Regions from separate parts of the Paracoccus sp. J55 genome, predicted to be linked through region 1. Evidence: riboswitches for the same ligand, from Rfam matches in the RefSeq annotation. Region 1 holds a riboswitch; the other holds the start of a gene.
The links. Region 1 has a riboswitch for cobalamin ahead of PARJ55_RS0117615 (TonB-dependent siderophore receptor). Riboswitches for the same ligand answer to the same signal wherever they lie in the genome.

Region 2: linked by a shared signal. The riboswitch ahead of nrdH (glutaredoxin-like protein NrdH) and the one ahead of PARJ55_RS0117615 (TonB-dependent siderophore receptor) in region 1 are both predicted to bind cobalamin.

The regions. Positions count from the first base shown of each region.
Region 1 covers NZ_AZVA01000034.1:2,971-7,962, reverse strand. Annotated here, with positions in the region: gene PARJ55_RS22440 (hypothetical protein) at 1-497, shown strand, start outside; gene PARJ55_RS23060 (alpha/beta fold hydrolase) at 584-1,552, shown strand; gene PARJ55_RS23055 (DedA family protein) at 1,507-2,085, opposite strand; cobalamin riboswitch at 2,342-2,533, shown strand; gene PARJ55_RS0117615 (TonB-dependent siderophore receptor) at 2,710-4,596, shown strand; gene PARJ55_RS0117610 (hypothetical protein) at 4,598-4,992, shown strand, end outside.
Region 2 covers NZ_AZVA01000036.1:31,057-36,048, forward strand. Annotated here, with positions in the region: gene PARJ55_RS0118130 (Fe2+-dependent dioxygenase) at 1-377, opposite strand, end outside; gene PARJ55_RS22510 (TonB-dependent siderophore receptor) at 507-2,762, opposite strand; cobalamin riboswitch at 3,140-3,329, shown strand; gene nrdH (glutaredoxin-like protein NrdH) at 3,420-3,641, shown strand; gene nrdI (class Ib ribonucleoside-diphosphate reductase assembly flavoprotein NrdI) at 3,652-4,080, shown strand; gene nrdE (class 1b ribonucleoside-diphosphate reductase subunit alpha) at 4,062-4,992, shown strand, end outside.

The DNA.
Region 1 (4,992 bases):
GGGCCGACAAGGTCCTGCGTCCGAACAGCGCCATCTATCGCGACCGCCATCCCGAAAGCTGGGAGACGGTGCCCGGCCCCGGCGCCTTCCACGTCCTGACCAATGCCCGCAGCGCAAGGCTCGGCGCGGTCTATCGCGACGCGCAATCGCTGGTGACGCCGCAGCTGGAATCGCTGATCGACGAGATCTCGCGCGAGATACCGGATTTTCATTTCGGGCGCTTCGACATCCGCTTCCGCAGCGTCGAGGACCTGGGTGCGGCCCGCGATTTCAGGATATTGGAGCTGAACGGCGCCGGTGCCGAGATGCTGCATTTCTGGGCCGGCGGCAGCACGCTGCGGCAGGCATACGGTGCGTTGTGGAAACAGTATCGCTGGCTTTTCGCCATCGGCGATGCCATGCGAAGGCGCGGGGCGCGGCCCGTCGGCCTGCGCGCCATGATCCGGTTGCAGCGACAACAGGAGGCGCTGCGGCGCGTCTATCCCCAAAGCTCGTGAACATCCCTTGCGCAGCTGCGCGCCGGGCGAGACAATCCCGCCGTCGAGCGGTGCGGCGGCTTCAGTCCTCCGCAAAGGAGCCTTGCATGATTCCCGATCTGCCCATCTGTCCGCCCCCCGGCCAAACCATCGTGATCCCCGCGCCGGAACAGACGCTGGCCGAAGGGGCGCTGGGTTTCGTGCTTGAGCCGTTCCAGCCGTTGCGCGAACAGTTCTCGGCGATCACCGGCATCGGGCTGGAACCCGACGACGCCTGGCCCGGGGAACAGGGCCGCACGGTCCGGCAAATGCGGCTGGCGCGCGGGGACGGGCAGGCCCAACTGGGCTATCTGGCGGCGGGCCAACCCGGCGGGCGGCGGGTGATTTTCCTGCATGGCAGCCCCGGCACCGCCGAGGAATGGGACCGCTTCCTGCTGGACGTTCCGGTCGGGCAATATCACATGGCCGTGGACCGTCCCGGCTTCGGCGCCAGCGGGGAAAAGCCCGAGCCCGATCTGGCCGGTCAGGCCGCCGCCGTCGCCCCGCTCCTGACGGCGGGCGGGACCGGAGCCGCGGTATTGGTCGGCTATTCCTATGGCGGCCCGGTTGCGTTGCGGCTTGCCGCCGACTATCCCGACCGGGTTGCGGGGGTTTTGCTGATCGGCGGCGCCGCCGATCCGGAGCTGGAGGAAACCCATCCCCTGCAGCAACTGGCGGCGCTTGATTTCTTTGCCGGACTTCTGCCCACGGAACTGGCCAACGCCAATGCCGAGTTGATGAATCTTCGGCCCGGGCTTGAGGAGCTGACCCCCGACCTGGCGCGTGTCACTGCCCCCGTCACCATCGTCCAGGGGCTGGCCGATACGTTAGTGCCGCCTGAAAACGTGGCCTTCCTGCAGGTGCATTTGCCCGGCAGTCCCGGCCCGCGGCTGATCCTGATCGAAGAGGCCGACCATTTCCTGCCCTGGACGCATGCCGACTTGCTGCGCGCAGCTCTGGCTTGCGTCATCGGGGACGGAAAGTCGTCGTCTCAGTCGCCCGAGCGCCCCCCCTCGTCCTTGTCCGAGGCGAAATAATAGACCGTGAAGCGGTGGCTCAGCCAGACCGCGCCGATCACCAGCCCAACCATGACCGGCCAGGCCCAGTTGCCCAGCAGATCGAACAGGACCAGGTTGAGGCCGAACGCCCCGAAGAACAGCGCCGCCGTATATACTGCCGCGACCACGCCGTTCACGATTGCGAAACGGCGAAAATCGACGCGCAGGAAACCGCTGGCCATGAAGACCGGAGGCAACAGCCGTGCCAGCAGCGCCGCCGGCAGGACGCCGCGATCCAGCAGCCGCCGTCCCCGCTCCAGCATCTTGCCGTCCACCCAGCGCCGGACGAGACGGTTGCTTCCGGCCAGTGCGCCGATCCCGTAAAGGGCCCAGTCGCTGATGATATTCCCGGTTACCAGCGCCACCAGGGCCAGTCCGGTGCCGATCTCTCCTGCGGCGGCCAGTGCCGCGCCGGCGATGATCGCCCCTTCTTCCATGACAAAATTCGCAAGAAACAGCAGCAAGGCCAATATCAGCGGATTGCCCAGATATTGTTCGATAAGGGCTTCCACCGCGCGGAGTCTCCTTGGGGCGAGGGGCGGGACAGATCAAGCTAAGGACACCCACCCGCAAACGCAAGCCGCAAGGCTTGCGCCGGCGACACGCATGGCGCCGAACGCATCCAGATCGCGCGATGCCCAGAGGCACTCGGCCCCCCGGGGTGACGTCGATCTCCTCATCGATCTTGCCGCGATATCAAGCGCACTGCCATCAGGCGGGAAAAAGCAGATACTGCCCATCTAATCTGTTTATTTGACAACTCCCTTGTGCTATCCGGTCGCCGACGGTGCCCCGCAAGGGGTGAAAAGGGAATGCGGTGAGGGAAACCGATGCCGCAGCTGTGCCCGCAACTGTAACCGGGAGCGACCCGCATATGCCACTCTGCCCCAGGGCGGGGGAAGGCGCGGAACTCGCAAGGAACCGGAAGCCAGGAGACCTGCCGTCGCTGTCGCCCATCCCGCGGCCGGGACAAGCCGAGGGTGCGGATTTCCGCTGCGGTGACCCATGTGGATCGAAGGCAGCGGTATGTGCGATGCGACCGATAGAATCTGAACTCGCGCGCGCGGCGGAAGAACCGTCGCGGCGATGCCTTCGTATCCGGCTTCCCTTCCCGTTGAACGAGGATAAGTGCCGAAATGAAGGTCCGCCATATCATTCCCGTGCTGTTGGGCACAACCCTTGCCGTCCCGCCTGCCACCGCCGAGGACGCGGTGACGCTGGATACCATCGTCGTCACCGCCTCGCGCGCCGACCTGCCTGAACGCGCCATCGGCAGCGCCGTCACCGTCGTGACCGAGGAGCGCGCCCGCCGCGAACAGGCGAAGCGCATCACCGACCTGCTGCGGGACGTGCCGGGGGTTCAGGTCTCGCAGGACCGTCCCGGTGCCTGGACCAGCATCAGCATCCGGGGATCGGATAACGGCCAGGTGCTTGTCCTGATGGACGGGGTCCGGCTTGGCGATCCGTCCTCGACCGAGACGGCGTTCCAGTTCGACCATCTGGATGTCGAGGGCATCGACCGGATCGAGGTGCTGCGCGGCAACCAGTCCTCGCTTTACGGATCGGACGCGATCGGCGGCGTTGTCAACATCATCACCAGGCGCCCGGTCCAGGACGGCTGGCGGCTGTCCAGCGGATTGGAGCTTGGTCCGGACGGCTGGCGCCGGGCCACCGCGACCCTGCTGTGGAAAAGGGGCGATCTCGACGCCCGGGTCAGCGGCTTTTCCACGCATTACGACGGCCCGTCGCAGGCCGATCCGCGCACCAGCCCGGTTCCCGGCCCCATGGACGACGACGCCCATCGCGGCAACGGGATCGGCACGGCACTGGGCTGGCAGATCGCGCCGCAGTTGCGGGCCGAACTCACGGGCCTGCGCAGCGATACGTGGCACGAATACGATTCGCCGCCCAGTGACGGCAGCGATACGGTCGAAAAGGACGAATGGAACCTGGGCGCGCGCATCCTCCATGAAAGCGCCGACCGGACCCTGCGGCAGACGCTCAGCTGGGGCCGCTACAATGCCCGGCGAACCTATCATACCGGCTTTTCGCGGCCCGAGGGCGATGTCTACGACGGCATGCTGACCCGCTATGGCTACGACGTGACCTGGAAGCCGGCCGAGCCATGGTCGCTTGTGGGCGGCGTCACGCGCGAGAAGGAAGAAACCCTCCAGATCACCAATTATACCGGCAGCTTCATCGCCAGCAACGCCACCACCGCGCTCTTTACCGAGGCGGCCTGGCGTCCCGACGACCATCTGACCCTGACCGCCGCGCTGCGCCGCGACGACAATGATCAGTTCGGCACCTTCAACACATGGCGGCTGACCGGGGCCTATCTGCTTTCCGCCAGCGGCGCGGCGGATGTGAAGCTGCGGGCCAGCTATGGCACCGGTGCAAAGGCGCCGGGGCTTTATCAGCTTTACGATCCGACCTATGGCAATCCCGACCTTACGGCACAGCGCAGCCGCGGCTGGGACATCGGCGCGGATGTCTATTGGCCGGATGCCGGGCTGGAACTGGGCGCGACCTATTTCCAGAACCGGGTCGAGGACAAGATCGCCTGGGGCCTGCGCGAGGACGGCAGCTATGGCTATTACATGGCCGGCCGCACGCGCGAGAAAGGCATCGAGCTGTCCTGGCAGGCCGAAATCCTGCAAGACCTGCTGATCCAGCACAACCACACCTGGGTTCTGTCCCATAATGACGAAACCGGCCAGTGGCGCGGCCAGCCCAAGAACTCCGGTGCGCTGACCGTCAGCTATCGCCCCGGCGACTGGTCGGTGGGCGCGCGCCTGCGCTATGCCAGCCGCAACGGCCTGGGCGCGGTCAGCGGCTATGGGCAGGAGATTGGCGGCTATGGCGTGACCGACCTGCTGGCCAGCTATCGTCTGGATGAGCGGGCCGAACTCTATGGCCGGATCGAGAACGTCTTGGACAAGCAATACCAGACCAGCTGGGGTTACAACACCAACGACCGCAGCTTGTTCGCCGGCATCCGCCTGAGCCTGCAGGGGAACTGACATGACGAAGCTGACCATGGAAACGACCGTGAATGCCGAAGGGCGCGCGACGGAACATCGCTGGCCCGCACCGCTGGATCAGGACTGGCTGCAAGACTTCCTGACCGACATCTTCGACAATCATTGGCAGGGGCTCTCTTTCGGTCCCATCGTCGAGGGGGCCGCCTATGAATTGCGGCCACCGTCCAAGCCGCAGCGCATTTCGCTGCATGACGGCTATCTGACGGTGTTCTACGGGCTTCAGGGGCATTTTCATCTGTGCATCGGCCGCAACGAAGGCGCCGTGAAGCAGGGCGGCGAGGCGCTGGTCGCCCATCGTCGTCCGGGCAAGGCCGAGTTCTTCCGCAGCCTCGATCCCGACGGGCATCCCCGCTCGTGGGGATTCCGCATGGATAA
Region 2 (4,992 bases), on a different contig from region 1:
TCCTCGGGCGGGGTCAGGAAAACCGTGGTCGAGACATCGGTGCGGATGCGCTGGCCGGTGCCGGGGACCATGCGGATCGAGCCGTCCACATGGGCGCCGAAGGTCATGCCCTCGTCATAGCGGTTGAACATCGGCGGCAGCACATGCAGGGGCAATGCGGCCGAGGAATAGACCGGACTGCGCCCCAGCGCCCGCAGGACGATGCCGCTGAGCTCGCGCGCCACCGGGCTGTCCACCGGCACCTGCAGGTTCTTCTTGACCTTGGCCGCCTGGTCGCCAGCGGTGCTGCGGCCGTCGACCCAGTCGGTGCCCTCCAGCACCTGCCGGATATAGGCGACTTCTTCGGGCGTCAGCAGGTCCGGAATGGTGACGAGCATGGGATTCTCCTGCGGTGCATCGAGGCGCAGGATAGAACCGGCGTCCCGAGAAGTTAAGCGTTTCTGTCGGTTATTTTGGCGCCAGCCGCGGCAAGGGCGACCGACAGGCCGCCCCTGCGGGTTGATGCCTCAGAACGCGTGCTTCAGCGTCAGCACATAGTTCCGCCCCGGCTCGATATTGGCGAATTGCCCGCTATGCGAGTCGGTATAGATCTGGCGGTCGAAGACGTTGTTGACATTGAATTGCAGCGCCGTCGCTTCGGTCAGCTTGTAGGCGGCCATCAGGTCGGTGCGCCAGCTCGACGGCAGCCCGGCATCGGCATCGCCGTTCTGCGAATAGCTGGCCATGCGCTTGCCCGTATAGGTCACGCCGCCGCCCAGCATCAGTTCCGGACTGTAGTCATAGGTCGTCCACAGCGAGAAGCTGTTGCGCGGGATCTTCACCACCTGCCTGCCGGTGCCGGGGTTCGGATAGGGATCGCCGCCGCCGCGCGGGGTGGTCCAGCCGCCGTCCTTCAGCTTGACGTCCTGATGGACATAGCCGCCCCAGATGCCCCAGCGCTCGGTTATCTGGCCGGCAAAGCCCAGCTCGACGCCCTTGGCGGTGGTCTTGCCGATATTCTCGGTCTCGCCCAGCGAGTTGGTGACGCGGGCATTGTCCTTCTCGGTCCTGAACAGCGCCGCGCTCAGCTGAAGCTGGTCGTTCAGCACCAGCCATTTCGTGCCGATCTCGTAATTCACGCTGCGCTCGGGATCGAGGCTGTCCAGATCGTCCGAGGCATTGCTGCCGCCGGTGCCCGCGCCCTCGCCGGCCGGGTTCGAAGAGCTGCTGACCGAGGCGTAGACCGAGCCGTTCGGCGCCGGCTTGTAGACCACGCCCAGCATTCCGTTCAGGAAGTCGGAATCGTTGCGATGGCTTTCGCGCGGATTCTCGTCGGTGGCGTGGGTGACGCTGTTGACGCTGTAATCGTCCCAGCGCAGGCCCACCGTCGCCTCCCATTGCGGGGTGAACGTGATGGTGTCCAGCGCGTAGATGCCGCGCGACTTGGTGGTGCTGTAGCCGGTATCGCCGCCGCGCTCGATGCTGCCGCCCCAGGGCGCGCCGGCATCCGGATTCTCGTAGGGCGAGGTCGGCATAGGATCGGGGTTGACCACCGTCAGCCGGCGGGTGGTGGCGCGGGAATTGGCGATGTCCACGCCGACCGCAAAGCTGTGCTCGACGCCCCCGGCCTGCGCTTCGCCCGAAAGCTGGGCGTTGAACGACACGGTCTCGTTCACCCGGTCCGAAGCCTTGGAGCTGCGCGACACCAGCCCGTCGCTGCCCGAGGTCGGCGAGGTCACGACATAGGTATTGGTGTCGCGCGCCTTGCGCAGCGCCGTGGTCAGCCGCAGGCTGTCCGAGAATGCGTGCTCGAACTTCAGGTAGCCCGAGGCGGATTCCACGTCGCGGAAATCGCGCGCATGCAGGCCATAGAAGGTATCGGGATCGACATCGGCCGGCAGGAACGGGTCGATGCGGGTGCCCGAGCCGCGCCGCCATTCGGCAGGCGTGGTGGCATTCGACATCGGCACGCCATAATCGGGCGTATCCTCGTCCTTGTAGTAATAGAGCCCGGCGGTGATCTTGCTGTCATCGGTCAGCCGATAGCTGAAGCTCGGCGCCACCCCGAACCGCCTGGACTCGACACCGTCGCGCCCGCCCAGATCGTCGGCGCGCTGCCCCATCAGGTTCAGGCGCAGGCCGAGGGCGCCGAATTCGCGGTTCGAATCCAGCGTGCCGCGGAGATAGTTGCCGGTTCCGTAGGACAGCGCCACCTGGTCAAAGGCGCCCGGCTGCGGGGTCTTGCTGTTCAGGCTGATGGTGCCGCCGGTCGAACCGGCGCCGGAATAGACGCCGCCCGGCCCCTTGTTGATCTCGATCGATTCCAGGTTGAAGGCCTCGTATTGCGTGCGCGAGGCATTGCGCATGCCGTCGATCAGCAGGTCCTGGCTGGCCTCGAAGCCGCGGATATAGGGGCGTACGCCCTGCGGCACGCCGCCCTCGCCCGCGCCCAGCGTGACGCCCGGCGTGGTGCGCAGCACGTCGGCGACCGAGGTCTGGCCGCGCTCCTCGATCTCGCGCGCGGTGACGACGGTGACCGAGCGCGGGGTGTCGAGCAGCGGCGCGGTGGCCTTGTCCGAGGTGCTTTCGGTGACCTTGTAGCTTGTCTCGGCCTCGTTGCCCTGCTGGCGGCGGATGACCACCGTGTCCAGAGTGACGGTGTCCTGCGCCTGTGCAGGGCCGGCCACGCCGGCCGAGATGGCCAGCACCGGCAGCAGGCCCAGGGTCGGCAGCAATTGCGCTGCGCCCCCCGTGACCGGCGGTTTCGGATGGGACTTGTTCATGGATTGCTCCCGGCACAAAAGAAATCGCTGCCATCCGCGAGGATGGAGGCGACAGGAACGTGCTGGCTCAGCAGAGTGGCTTGCGGTGAAACGAGCCGGGAGGGGGAGCAGTCGCCCCCTGTCCTGGCCGCGCGTGATCCATGCAAGAGGGTTAATTGTCGCAAATTGTCAAACGACGCTGCGTAAAATCCCGGATCGGCAGGCCCGACTGTTGCAGCGATTCAACAATCCGGATGCTCTCCCGTCGGAAAAGGTGCCGCAACTCTCGGCCGGGATGCAAGTGGCGCCCGCCCCGCGGGCGTTCGAAAGCCCACCAGATGTTCCAATGGGCGGGCAGTTTCCCACTAGATGTGGATTGACCTGCGTGGCGGAGCGTGGCTAACTGCAGGGGTCATGGTTACCTCCGGGGCGACTCGGGGATCAACAGGGAAGCCGGTGCAAGGCCGGCACTGCCCCCGCAGCTGTAAGCGGAGAGCGACGCTGGAATGCCACTGGGGCCAGCCCCGGGAAGGCCAGCCAAGCCGGGACCCGCGAGTCAGAAGACCTGCCATGGCGCGAAAGGACGAAACCGTGCGGCGGGCGCGGGGCTGAAGCGGTTCCGATGGCGCGGTCATCGGGCGCGGCCCCTGCTTGCCGACAGAAAGAAGGAGCAGAGGCATGACCATCACCGTTTATTCCAAGCCCGCCTGCGTGCAATGCACCGCCACGACCCGGGCGCTCGAGGCGCGCGGCCTGCCCTATCAGCTGGTCGACCTGACCGAGGATGAGGCGGCGATGGAACTGGTCACCTCGCTCGGCTATCGCCAGGCGCCCGTCGTCGTCGCCGGCGAGGCGCATTGGGCGGGTTTCCGGCCCGACATGATCGGCCGGCTGTCCTGAACGCGCGGCCATGGGCGGGCACCGGGGCGAACTGGTCTATTATTCCTCGGGCTCGGGGAACACGGCGCGCTTCATGGCGCGGCTGGGGCTGCCGGCGCTCCGCATCCCGGTCTCGCCGTGCGAGATCCTGCCCGAGCCCGGCCGGCCCTATGTGCTGATCTGCCCGACCTATGCCGATGGCGCGGGGCGGGGCGCGGTGCCGAAACAGGTCATCCGCTTCCTGAACGACCCCGGGCGCCGCGCGCTGCTGCGCGGCGTGATCGGCGCCGGCAACCGCAATTTCGGCGCCACCTTCGCCCTGTCGGCGAGGGTCATTTCTGCTAAATGCGACGTCCCCGTGCTGTATCGATTCGAGCTGGCGGGCGACGACAACGATCTTTCCCGCGTCCGGGCGGGGCTTGAGAAATTCTGGGGGACGGAATGCTTGACAATGGCGTAAAGGCCGTGCTGGACCATCACGCGCTGAACGCGATGCTGAACCTTTACGACGGCGAGGGCCGCATCCGCTTCGAGGCGGATCGCAAGGCCGCGCGGCAATATTTCCTGCAGCATGTCAACCAGAACACCGTGTTCTTCCACAATCTCGACGAGAAGCTGCGCTATCTCGTCGACGAAGGCTATTACGAGCCCGAGGTGCTGGACCAGTATTCGCGCAATTTCCAGCGCGCGATCTGGGATGCTGCCTATGCGCGGAAGTTCCGCTTCCCGACCTTCCTGGGCGCCTTCAAGTATTACACCAGCTATACGCTGAAGACCCGCGACGGCCAGCGTTACCTGGAACGCTACGAGGACCGGGTGGTCATGGTCGCCCTGACGCTGGCGCGCGGCGACGAGGCGCTGGCCATGCGCTTCATGGAGGAGATGCTCTCGGGCCGCTTCCAGCCGGCGACGCCCACGTTCCTCAATGCCGGCAAGAAGTCCCGTGGCGAGCTGATCTCGTGCTTCCTGCTGCGGCTGGAAGACAACATGGAGAGCATCGGCCGCTCGATCAACTCGGCCTTGCAGCTCTCGAAGCGCGGCGGCGGCGTGGCGCTGATGCTGACCAACCTGCGAGAGGCCGGCGCACCGATCAAGGGGATCGAGAACCAGTCCTCGGGCGTTATCCCGGTGATGAAGCTGCTGGAGGACAGCTTCAGCTATGCCAACCAGCTGGGCGCGCGGCAGGGCGCGGGCGCGGTCTATCTGAACGCGCATCACCCCGACATCCTGCGCTTCCTGGACACCAAGCGCGAGAATGCCGACGAGAAGATCCGCATCAAGACGCTGTCCCTGGGCGTGGTGATCCCCGACGTGACCTTCGAGCTCGCCAAGCGCAACGAGGACATGTATCTGTTCTCGCCCCATGATGTGG